3 regions of the Chryseobacterium nakagawai genome follow, and region 3 is predicted to be linked to each of the others. Evidence: riboswitches for the same ligand, from Rfam matches in the RefSeq annotation. Region 3 holds a riboswitch; each other region holds the start of a gene.
The links. Region 3 has a riboswitch for S-adenosylmethionine ahead of EL260_RS03460 (alpha/beta fold hydrolase). Riboswitches for the same ligand answer to the same signal wherever they lie in the genome.
Positions count from the first base shown of each region.

Region 1: it holds a riboswitch for S-adenosylmethionine, as region 3 does, so the genes downstream of both, EL260_RS02775 (SusC/RagA family TonB-linked outer membrane protein) here and EL260_RS03460 (alpha/beta fold hydrolase) in region 3, are expected to answer to the same signal.
Region 2: it holds a riboswitch for S-adenosylmethionine, as region 3 does, so the genes downstream of both, EL260_RS25055 (TonB-dependent receptor plug domain-containing protein) here and EL260_RS03460 (alpha/beta fold hydrolase) in region 3, are expected to answer to the same signal.

Region 1 is NZ_LR134386.1:610,781-613,990, forward strand. It holds gene EL260_RS02765 (transposase) at 1-353, shown strand, start outside; gene EL260_RS02770 (helix-turn-helix domain-containing protein) at 432-764, shown strand; SAM riboswitch class I at 1,026-1,122, shown strand; gene EL260_RS02775 (SusC/RagA family TonB-linked outer membrane protein) at 1,206-3,210, shown strand, end outside.
Region 2 is NZ_LR134386.1:5,540,198-5,543,407, reverse strand. It holds gene EL260_RS25060 (alpha-amylase family glycosyl hydrolase) at 1-1,591, shown strand, start outside; SAM riboswitch class I at 1,690-1,794, shown strand; gene EL260_RS25055 (TonB-dependent receptor plug domain-containing protein) at 1,889-3,210, shown strand, end outside.
Region 3 is NZ_LR134386.1:752,116-755,325, forward strand. It holds gene EL260_RS03455 (MGH1-like glycoside hydrolase domain-containing protein) at 1-1,644, opposite strand, end outside; SAM riboswitch class I at 1,833-1,940, shown strand; gene EL260_RS03460 (alpha/beta fold hydrolase) at 2,003-2,941, shown strand; gene EL260_RS03465 (ACT domain-containing protein) at 2,945-3,210, shown strand, end outside.

The sequences.
Region 1 (3,210 bases), 140 kb from region 3:
GCAACTTTCTTAATATTACAGATGATGAAGTGTACGAAATGTTTATGCAAAAAAGTCTGGATACGGAAGTTCTGTTGAGATGGAGTAAGCTTTTAGAATATGATTTCTTTAGAATCTATACCCAGCATATCATCATATTTGCACCGCAAGCCAATATGGGATATAATACAGTTAGTCCCAAAAAGGATTCTTCTCTTCCGCAGTTTCGGAAGAATGTATATACTAAAGAAGTAATAGATTTTGTTTTGGAGCTTATCAGTACCGGACAGAAAACAAAACAACAGGTAATAGAGGAATACAAGATTCCTAAAACTACACTTTATAAATGGGCTAGTAAGTATGATAAATCTTAAATAGGTTTTTCATTTTGATAGTTAGAAAATAAATGGTTGGCTCATGCACTGAAATATTAAATTAAAAACATTGAATATATGATAGAACAAGGTCCTGATTATATAAGAATTTATACCGATATCATTGCCATGAAGCATCCTCAAAAGCTTGAAATATGTGCGCCTATTTTACAAAAAAAAAGATTGACGGCATTGGATGTTCTTAAGCTTAATGAAATTGTCTTCGGATTAGAAGGAATTGAAACAGAAAAATTTAATCAAAGACATAAGTCTTATGATAAGTCTGCTATTATAAAAATTTTAAATTTTCAAAAAGACCATGGATATAATAATACTCAAATGGCGAATCAATTTAAAATGAGTAGAAATACTTTAGCAAAGTGGAAAAAAAGTTTTGAATGTAATCAATAATTTTACATTTAAAACGGTTTTTAGGGATTTTAATTTAATGGTGCTTAGGCACCATTTTTTTGATATTATGAGATGGTTTTATCATTAAATACAATTTAATGATATTTATCATATTTATTAAAATGATAATTTATTTAAGGTCTTATAGTGGTGGGTATTAATAAAATATTATAATAAATTTTGAAAAATTATCATGAAAATTTTATAAGTCTACTTGTTTTGTAGACTAAAAGTTTATAGATTTGCAACCATATTTCGATCGGCTTATAAAGAAAGATGGAGGGAACTGACCCTACGAAGTCTTGACAACCTGCGTTATGTAAGGTGTTACATTCAGCCTTTAAAGGAAAAATAAGCATTTGGTTTATCGTATTTATCGATGCCCTTTGCTGTTTTTTCAGTAAAGGGCAAAATTTTAATATATGGTAAATAAAATTGATTATGATTAATAAAAATCTATTTAATTCTAAAATTTGGATTCCACCCGTTGCTGTATTTTTCTTAGGAATTGTAAGTGTAAGCGGGCAAAATTCCAAACCGAAAAAGGATACTCTTAAAGAAAAGGAAATTGATGAAGTGGTTGTGGTGGCTTACGGAAAAGCAAAAAGAAATAGCTACACCGGTTCCGTAGCAACAATTTCCAGTGATAAAATCAATAACAGACCTGTGACCAACATTACCAAAGCATTGGAAGGACAGGTTCCCGGAATTCAGGTTACCGGTGCATCAGGACAGCCTGGAGCTACTTCTACGATCAGGATCAGAGGGGTAGGTTCGGTTAGTGCTTCCAGTGAGCCTTTATACGTTGTGGATGGGATTCCTTTTGACGGAAACATCAATGCGATCAGTCCTAATGATATAGAATCCATCAGTGTTTTAAAAGATGCTACGGCAAGTGCTTTGTATGGTTCAAGAGGAGCGAACGGAATTATTATCATTACCACAAAATCCGGTAAAAAAGGAGAAGCCAGGGTAAACCTTAACATCAGCCAGGGGTTTTCAGGCAGAGCGGTAAAAGATTATGAGCAGGTCACTACGGATCAATATTTCCAATTGTATTGGGAGGCAATGAGAAACGGATACCAATCCGGTCAGATTTCTGCACAACAGGCAGCACAGATGGCAACAGACAATATTGTATCTGGTACCGGATTATCAATTAATCCTTATGGAGCTAATTATCCAAAACCAGTGGGAACAGACGGGAAATTATTACCGGGGGCGAGAGCTTTATGGAATGATGACTGGAGAGATGTTCTTCAAAGAGTTGCTTCCAGAAATCAGGTTGATCTAGACATCAGCGGGGGAAATGAAAAAAGTAATTATTTCTTTTCATTAGGTTATCTAGATGATAAAGGAATGGCTATTGAATCTGGGTTTAAAAGATACAGTACGAGATTAAAAATAAATTCTGAAGTTAAAAAATGGTTGAATGTTGGAGCGAACTTAAGTTACACGAACAGTATTCAGCAGGCTCCAAGTTCTTCAGATTCTAAGGCGAGTAATATTATTCAGGCGGCAAGGGCAATTCCGTCTTTTTATCCTTATTATGAAAGAAATCCGGATGGATCTTATGTAGTGGATGCGGAAGGGAACAAGATTTATGATTTTGGAAGATACAGACCTACTGCGGCACTTCAGAATCAAAATTTAGCGGCAAGTTTACCATTGGATAAAAATGAAAATAAGATCGATAATTTTTCAGGGAAAGGATTTATGGAGTTTACATTTCTTCCGGAGCTGAAGTTTAGAACAAGTTTTTCTGTTGATCTTGTTAGCTTTAATGAGCATTTTTATACCAATCCGCTTCTTGGACAAGGAAAGGAGACCGGAGGATCTGTAAGAAAAGCGAATAGCAGAACACTTTCCTATACGACCAGTAATATTCTGACTTATGATAAGAGGTTTGGAAAACATCATATTAATGTATTGGGAGGTCATGAATTTTATAAATATGATTACCAAATTATTTCCGGTAGCAGACAAGGTTTCTCATTACCCAACTACTATGAGCCTGATGCAGCCTCTCTGTTAGTGGATTTTGGAGGGAATAGTGATAAATTAAGCTTGTTGAGTTTCCTTGGAAAGGTGGAGTATGATTTTGATAATAAATATTTCTTATCTGCATCTACAAGAGCTGATAGTTCTTCAAGATTTTCAAAAGATAACAGATGGGGGACATTCTGGTCTGTAGGAGGTTCATGGAAACTTTCAAATGAAGAATTTATTAAAAATCTAAATTTCTTCAATCAGTTGACATTACGTGCAAGCTATGGAGGACAGGGGAATGATAAATTATTAAGGCCCAATGGACAGAGCCTTTATTATGCTTATCAGGAATTATACAGGGACTCACCTCTAGCTGGTGAGCCTGGAAAAACGTTGGAGAAAGTAGGAACTCCTAATCTGAAATGGGAAACCAATCTTAATTTGAATGTAGGACTTG
Region 2 (3,210 bases), 810 kb from region 3:
ATTTGAAGGAAATCTTTCCTGGGGATATAATACCTCTTTTCATTATGCTTTAGACAAAGCTTATGGAACACCTGAAAAATTCAAAGAGTTTGTTGATCTGTGTCATCAGAACGGGATTGCTGTCATTCTTGATATTGCCTTTAATCATGCAACAGGGCGTTCTCCTTTGGTAAGACTCTGGAATATAGATCCGGATGGTGATGGTTACGGAGATGTGGGAGCTAATAATCCTTATTTCAATCAGGTTCCTAAACATTCATATAATGTGTTTAATGATTTTAACCATACCAGTCCTTCAACTCAATACTACGTTGAAAGGTGTCTTCAGCAGTGGTTAAAGGAGTATCGTATTGATGGGTTTCGTTGGGATTTGACAAAAGGCTTTACGCAAAACTGTTCTGAAAATGATGAAAACTGTACAAATGCTTATCAGCAGGATAGGGTAGATATTATGAAGAACTATGCAGACAGACAATGGGCACTGGATCCTAATTCTTATATGATATTTGAGCATTTGGGAACTGATGCAGAAGAACAGCAATGGGCCAATTACAGAGTGGCCGAAGGAAAAGGAGTAATGCTTTGGAATAAACAAACAGAGCCTTATAATCAAAATACGATGGGGTATAAAGATAATAGCAATTATGACCGCATGAATCACAATCTTCATGGTTTTACCGATATGCGTGCTGTGGGATATGGAGAAAGTCATGATGAAGAAAGGCTGATGTTTAAAAATCTCGCTTATGGAGCGATCAATGGAAGTTATAGTGTAAAGAATTTAAATACGGCTTTGGAAAGGATGAAAACATTTGGAGCTACCTTCTTTACCATTCCCGGTCCTAAGATGATCTGGCAGTTTGGAGAATTAGGCTACGAATTCAGCATCAACCGATGCACGGATGGTAGCATTAACAATGGATGCAGAACTGATGAAAAACCTGTAGCCTTCACATTAGGATATGATACCGATGCCAACAGAAAGGCAGTTTATGATACTTGGGCAAAGATTATTGATATCAGAAATACCAATCCGGTATTCAAATCAAAGACTTACACCATAGAGTCAAACAATCTTGCCAATGATCCTGATGGGCTTATCACAAGAATTTATGTATATGACAATACAATCAACGGAATGAAAAACGTAGTAGTTCTGGCAAATTATTCTACTGCTGTACAAAATGTTGTTCCTTATTTTCCTTATGCTGGCCAGTGGAAAAACCTGATGGATGATACAGTTTCAAACATCGCTTCAACAACAGCTCCTATCACTTTACAGGCCGGAGAATTCAGAATTTTTGGAAACTATGCCGGTGCTTTATCTACGTCTGATGTGAATGCTGCAAACAAGCTATCCCTTCAGATTGCTGATAACCCGATCAAAAATGGTGTTGCAAAATTAATATTTAATAAAGCCAGAAATGGAGAAATCATGATCTTCGATAGAAGTGGTAAAAAGTTGGATTCATTTAAGTTGAATAAAGAAAATGGGACTTATGAACTAAGAGTCAATTATCCGTCGGGAATGTATCTGGTTCATCTGAAATCAGAAAACGGAATGGCTATTGAAAAAATGATCGTGAAATAAATACAAAGGCAAATTGGCAATTCAGCGAATTTGCCTTTTTTCTTGGTAGTGATTATCCGCTTTTTGCATATTTGAAAAATTAGTCTACCTTTGCACTAGATTTATCAAGAAAGGTGGAGGGATTTGGCCCAATGAAACCTTAGCAACCTACACGATTCCAAAAGTGTAAAGGTGCTAATTCCAACCCGATGGGGAGATAAGTGAAGTCAATATTTCTTATACGAATTCCATTTCTTGAAGTCTTGTGTAGCTGCAGAATCATCTGCGGAAGAATATTATTAATTGGCAAGAACAAAGATGAAAAAATTAAGCACCGCTCTATTACTGCTAGGGACAATTTTAGTCGCTGCCCAGGAGGAGGAGGAAAAAGGAAAACAAATCGAAGACATTATCATCGTCGGAAACCGTAATGTTAAAAGAACAAAATTGGAGACGCCGGTTCCTGTAGATGTAATCAATATTGATAAAGTCCAAAGATCATCTCCACAAATGACGGCTCAGGACATTCTGAATTATGTGATCCCTTCATTTAATGCTGTAAGACAGTCTGCTTCTGATGGAACGGAGCATATTGATCCTGTAACACTAAGAGGAATGGGGCCGGATCAGGTGTTGGTATTGCTTAACGGGAAGAGAAGACATACGACTTCCCTGGTAAACTATCAGAATACGGTAGGAAATGGATCTGTAGGAACAGATTTAAGTACAATTCCTGTCATTGCTATTGAAAAAATTGAAGTGTTAAGAGACGGTGCAGCAGCACAATACGGTTCTGATGCCATTGCAGGAGTAATTAATATTATTCTAAAAAAGAATGCAGGCGCTTCAGCAAGTTTAACTTATGGATTAAGCGGAAGAAATGATGGTGATACTTACCAGGCCGGCGTTAATTATGGAACTTCTTTGGGTAAAGATGAAGGTTTTATCAATCTTTCATTGCAGCTAAGTCACAGAGGAAAAACAACGAGAACCCAAAATCACGATCTTGATATTTTCGGAAATAATTTTGCCTACGAATTTGCAGATAACCCAGATATTGCAAGACAAAATGATGATGATGAAATAAATAAAAGAGGATTAACAAGAGACTATTTTAATTTCCAGATCGGAGATGCCCAAATCAGACAAGGGCAATTGTTTTTCAATGCAGAATACCCTTTGAACGATAACTTTAAATTCTATTCCTTTGGTGGTTTCAGCATTAAAGAAGGAAAAGGGTATGGTTTCAGAAGACTTCCCAATGAAGATTTTAATATTGTTAAAGAAATATACCCTAACGGTTTTCAGGCAGTTCTGAATTCTCAGATCTACGATATTTCCTATGCTGTGGGTGCGAAATATAATGTTAATAATTGGCTGATAGACCTGAGTAATACCTTTGGGAGCAACACCTTCAATTATAACGTAAGCAATACCAATAATGCTTCTTTAGGTATAAAATCACCCACCCGATTTTATGCAGGAGCTCATAGTTTTCTACAAAATACCATTAATCTTGATGTTTCAAAAAAGATAAAGAACTTCAATATTGCATTCGGAGGAGAATTCAGGTTTGAACAATATCAGATCAAAGCAGGAGATGAAGCTTCTTATACCCAATATGATGAGAATGGAAATAT
Region 3 (3,210 bases):
GTCTGCCTGTTCCAGATGTTGTCCATCCTCTAAAACCATATTTCGATCAAAGGCTCCGATATTATCCAGTCCAAGAAAACCGCCACCAAAAATATTTTTCCCGTTTTTATCCTTTCGGTTCACCCACCAAGTGAAATTCAGAAGAAGTTTTTGGAAGACTTTTTCAAGGAATAATAAATCGGGTTTTCCATTGTTTTTTTCATCAATTTTAAAAACCCTGAAGCAAGACCATGCATGTACAGGTGGATTCACATCGCTCATATTCCATTCATAGGCTGGCAGCTGTCCGTTAGGATGCATATACCATTCTTTGGTAAGGAGTAATAGCTGCCCTTTGGCAAATTCAGCATCAATGATGGATAAAGGAACACAGTGAAATGCCAAATCCCAGGTTGCATACCATGGATATTCCCATTTATCGGGCATCGAAATAATATCTTTATTGTGAAGATGGTTCCATTCCGTATTTCTTACATACTGATTAAAGTTTCTGGGCGCCTCAAAGTTGGGATCTCCTTTCAGCCATTTTCCAACATTATAGTGATAAAACTGTTTATTCCAAAGAAGTCCTGCAAAAGCTTGTCTTTGCACATTCCTTTCGTCTTCATTGGTGGTATCATTCTGAATTTCATGATAAAACTCTTCGGTTTCAGATTGCCTGATCTCAAAGATTTTATCAAAATTTTCAAAAGGCTCATCACTTTCCTCAGGACATAGTCTGAATTCAAAGACCTGAGATTGCCCTGCTCCAATGAGTTCGTCAATTAAAAAAGAAGCTTTGCTACCTCTTTTTTCAGGGTTTACGGTATTACTATGATGGACGATAAAATCATTAATCCCATCTTTAAAATAAGTATTTTCTGCCTGTGGTGCTCCATACAGCTTTGGAGTATTGGTTTCATTTTCGCAGAATACGCTTTGGGCATTTCCATTTCTTGAATAAAACTTTTTGATGGAAATACTGTCGTGCCCAATAGTAATACTTCCGTCATCGGAGGCATTCATTTCTCCTTTATAGGTATTATAACCCCATTTCCAGTTGTTTCTAAACCAGGCTGTTGGTGCTACTACTATTGGAGCATCTTGTTGGCTTCGGTTGCATATCGTTACCCTTACCAGAATATCGTTGTGATCTGCTTTACAATATTCAATGAAAATATCAAAATAGGCATCATTATCAAAAATTCCGGTATCAAAGATCTCATATTCCGGCTCCTGTTTGCTGCGCCTTCCGTTTACTGTGACAAGATCATCATAAGGGAATTCATTGATCGGATATTTGTAAACCATTTTCATATAACTATGAGTAGGGGTATTATCCAGATAATAGAAAATTTCCTTGATGTCTTCTCCGTGGTTTCCCTGAGGATTGCTCAGACCAAAGAAACGTTCCTTAACGATTTTATCTTTTTTATTCCAGAACGAAAGCGCAAAGCAGAACAGCTGTTTTACATCAGAAATTCCTGCAATACCTTCTTCACCCCAACGGTAGGCGTAGCTTTCCGCATTATTATGATTGGTATGGTTCCAGGCATTTCCGTCCGGGCTATAATCTTCTCTTACATTTCCCCATTGCCGGTTGCTTACATAAGGTCCCCAGTTTTTCCATTTGGTATCTTGTAATCTTTCTTTTTCGGCGATCATATATCATCATTTTTCTTTACGAAGGTAGTTTTTTTGAAAAATAATTCCAATTCATTTTATCTGAAGAATAATTAATATGCCCTTGAGAGACTTCTATTTAAGGGCTTTTTTTAATATTAAATTATTTTTTTTTTGATTTTAAAAGAAAAGAACTACCTTTGCACCATTCGTTCATTCAAATATTGAAAATGTTATCAAGAAAGGTTGAGGGATTAGACCCTATGAAACCTTAGCAACCCTTTGCGCAAGCAAAGAAGGTGCTACGTTCTACCAAAATTATTTTGGACAGATAACTTACTGAAGTTCTTTTCAGCCATTTCCTGTGGCATTTTCAATTGTATTAAAATATATAATAGAATTGAAAACAGAACTAAACTATATTAATCTTTCGTATCAAACCCATTCCCAAAAGGAATACGATATCTCGTTGAGCTATGAGCTTTTCGGGAAAGATCTGTTTACAGCTCCAATCATTTTAATTAATCATGCCCTTACCGGAAATTCAAATGTATCCGGAGAAAAAGGCTGGTGGAAACAATTGGTAGGCGAAAATCAGATCGTTGATACTAATAAGTACACTGTTCTGTGTTTCAATATCCCCGGAAACGGTTACGATCATTTTTTAATTGAAGACTATGAAGACTTCACGCCTTCAGATATAGGCAATATTTTTCTGAAAGGATTAGAAGCTCTACATATCAAAAATTTATATACCATTATTGGTGGCTCCCTGGGAGGAGGAATTGCATGGGAAATGTTAGCAAAACAACCAAAGCTGGCAGAAATTTTTATTCCCATTGCCTGTGACTACAGAACTCATGATTGGCTTCATGCACAATGTCTGGTTCAGAAATTTTTATTGAATGATAAAGAAGAACCATTACAAAAAGCAAGAATCCATGCGATGTTGTGCTATAGAACTCCGGAATCACTTAACGACAGATTTCAAAACAAATACAATCAGGAAAAGCAATGCTTAGAATCAGAAGACTGGCTGGTTTATCATGGTAACGCGCTAAACGAAAGGTTTAGTTTACAAGCATACAAGCTGATGAATCATTTATTGATGAATATCAATGCTGATGAAACTGCTCTGGAGAATATACAAGCACGAATGCACATGATCTCCGTAGATACAGATTTATTCTTCCCGGCTTCTGAAATCCGAATGTGTTTTGAGAAACTGAAAAAGAAAAAGGAGAATATTTCTTATCACGAGATCCAATCTATACACGGGCATGATGCCTTCCTAATGGAATATCAACAATTAAATAATATCATAAAAAACATTTTATAAGTAATGAAAAATGCTAAAGAAATAAAATTTTTGAAGAACAGATCAATTGTCAAATTTGAAGGGGTAGATTTCTTAGGGGAAATCGGAATTGACGGACGAATTTTTAAAGCGCTTACTTTAGCGCGCATCAGTGTGGGAGTAATCTCTCAGCAAGCTATAGAAAACGGAATTTCTATTTTAGTTCACGAAAACGATGCTGAAAAAGCAGTAGCTTGTCTTATTGATGAGTTTGAAGCAGAAAGAAAATCAGGAAAAGTATCTCAAATATA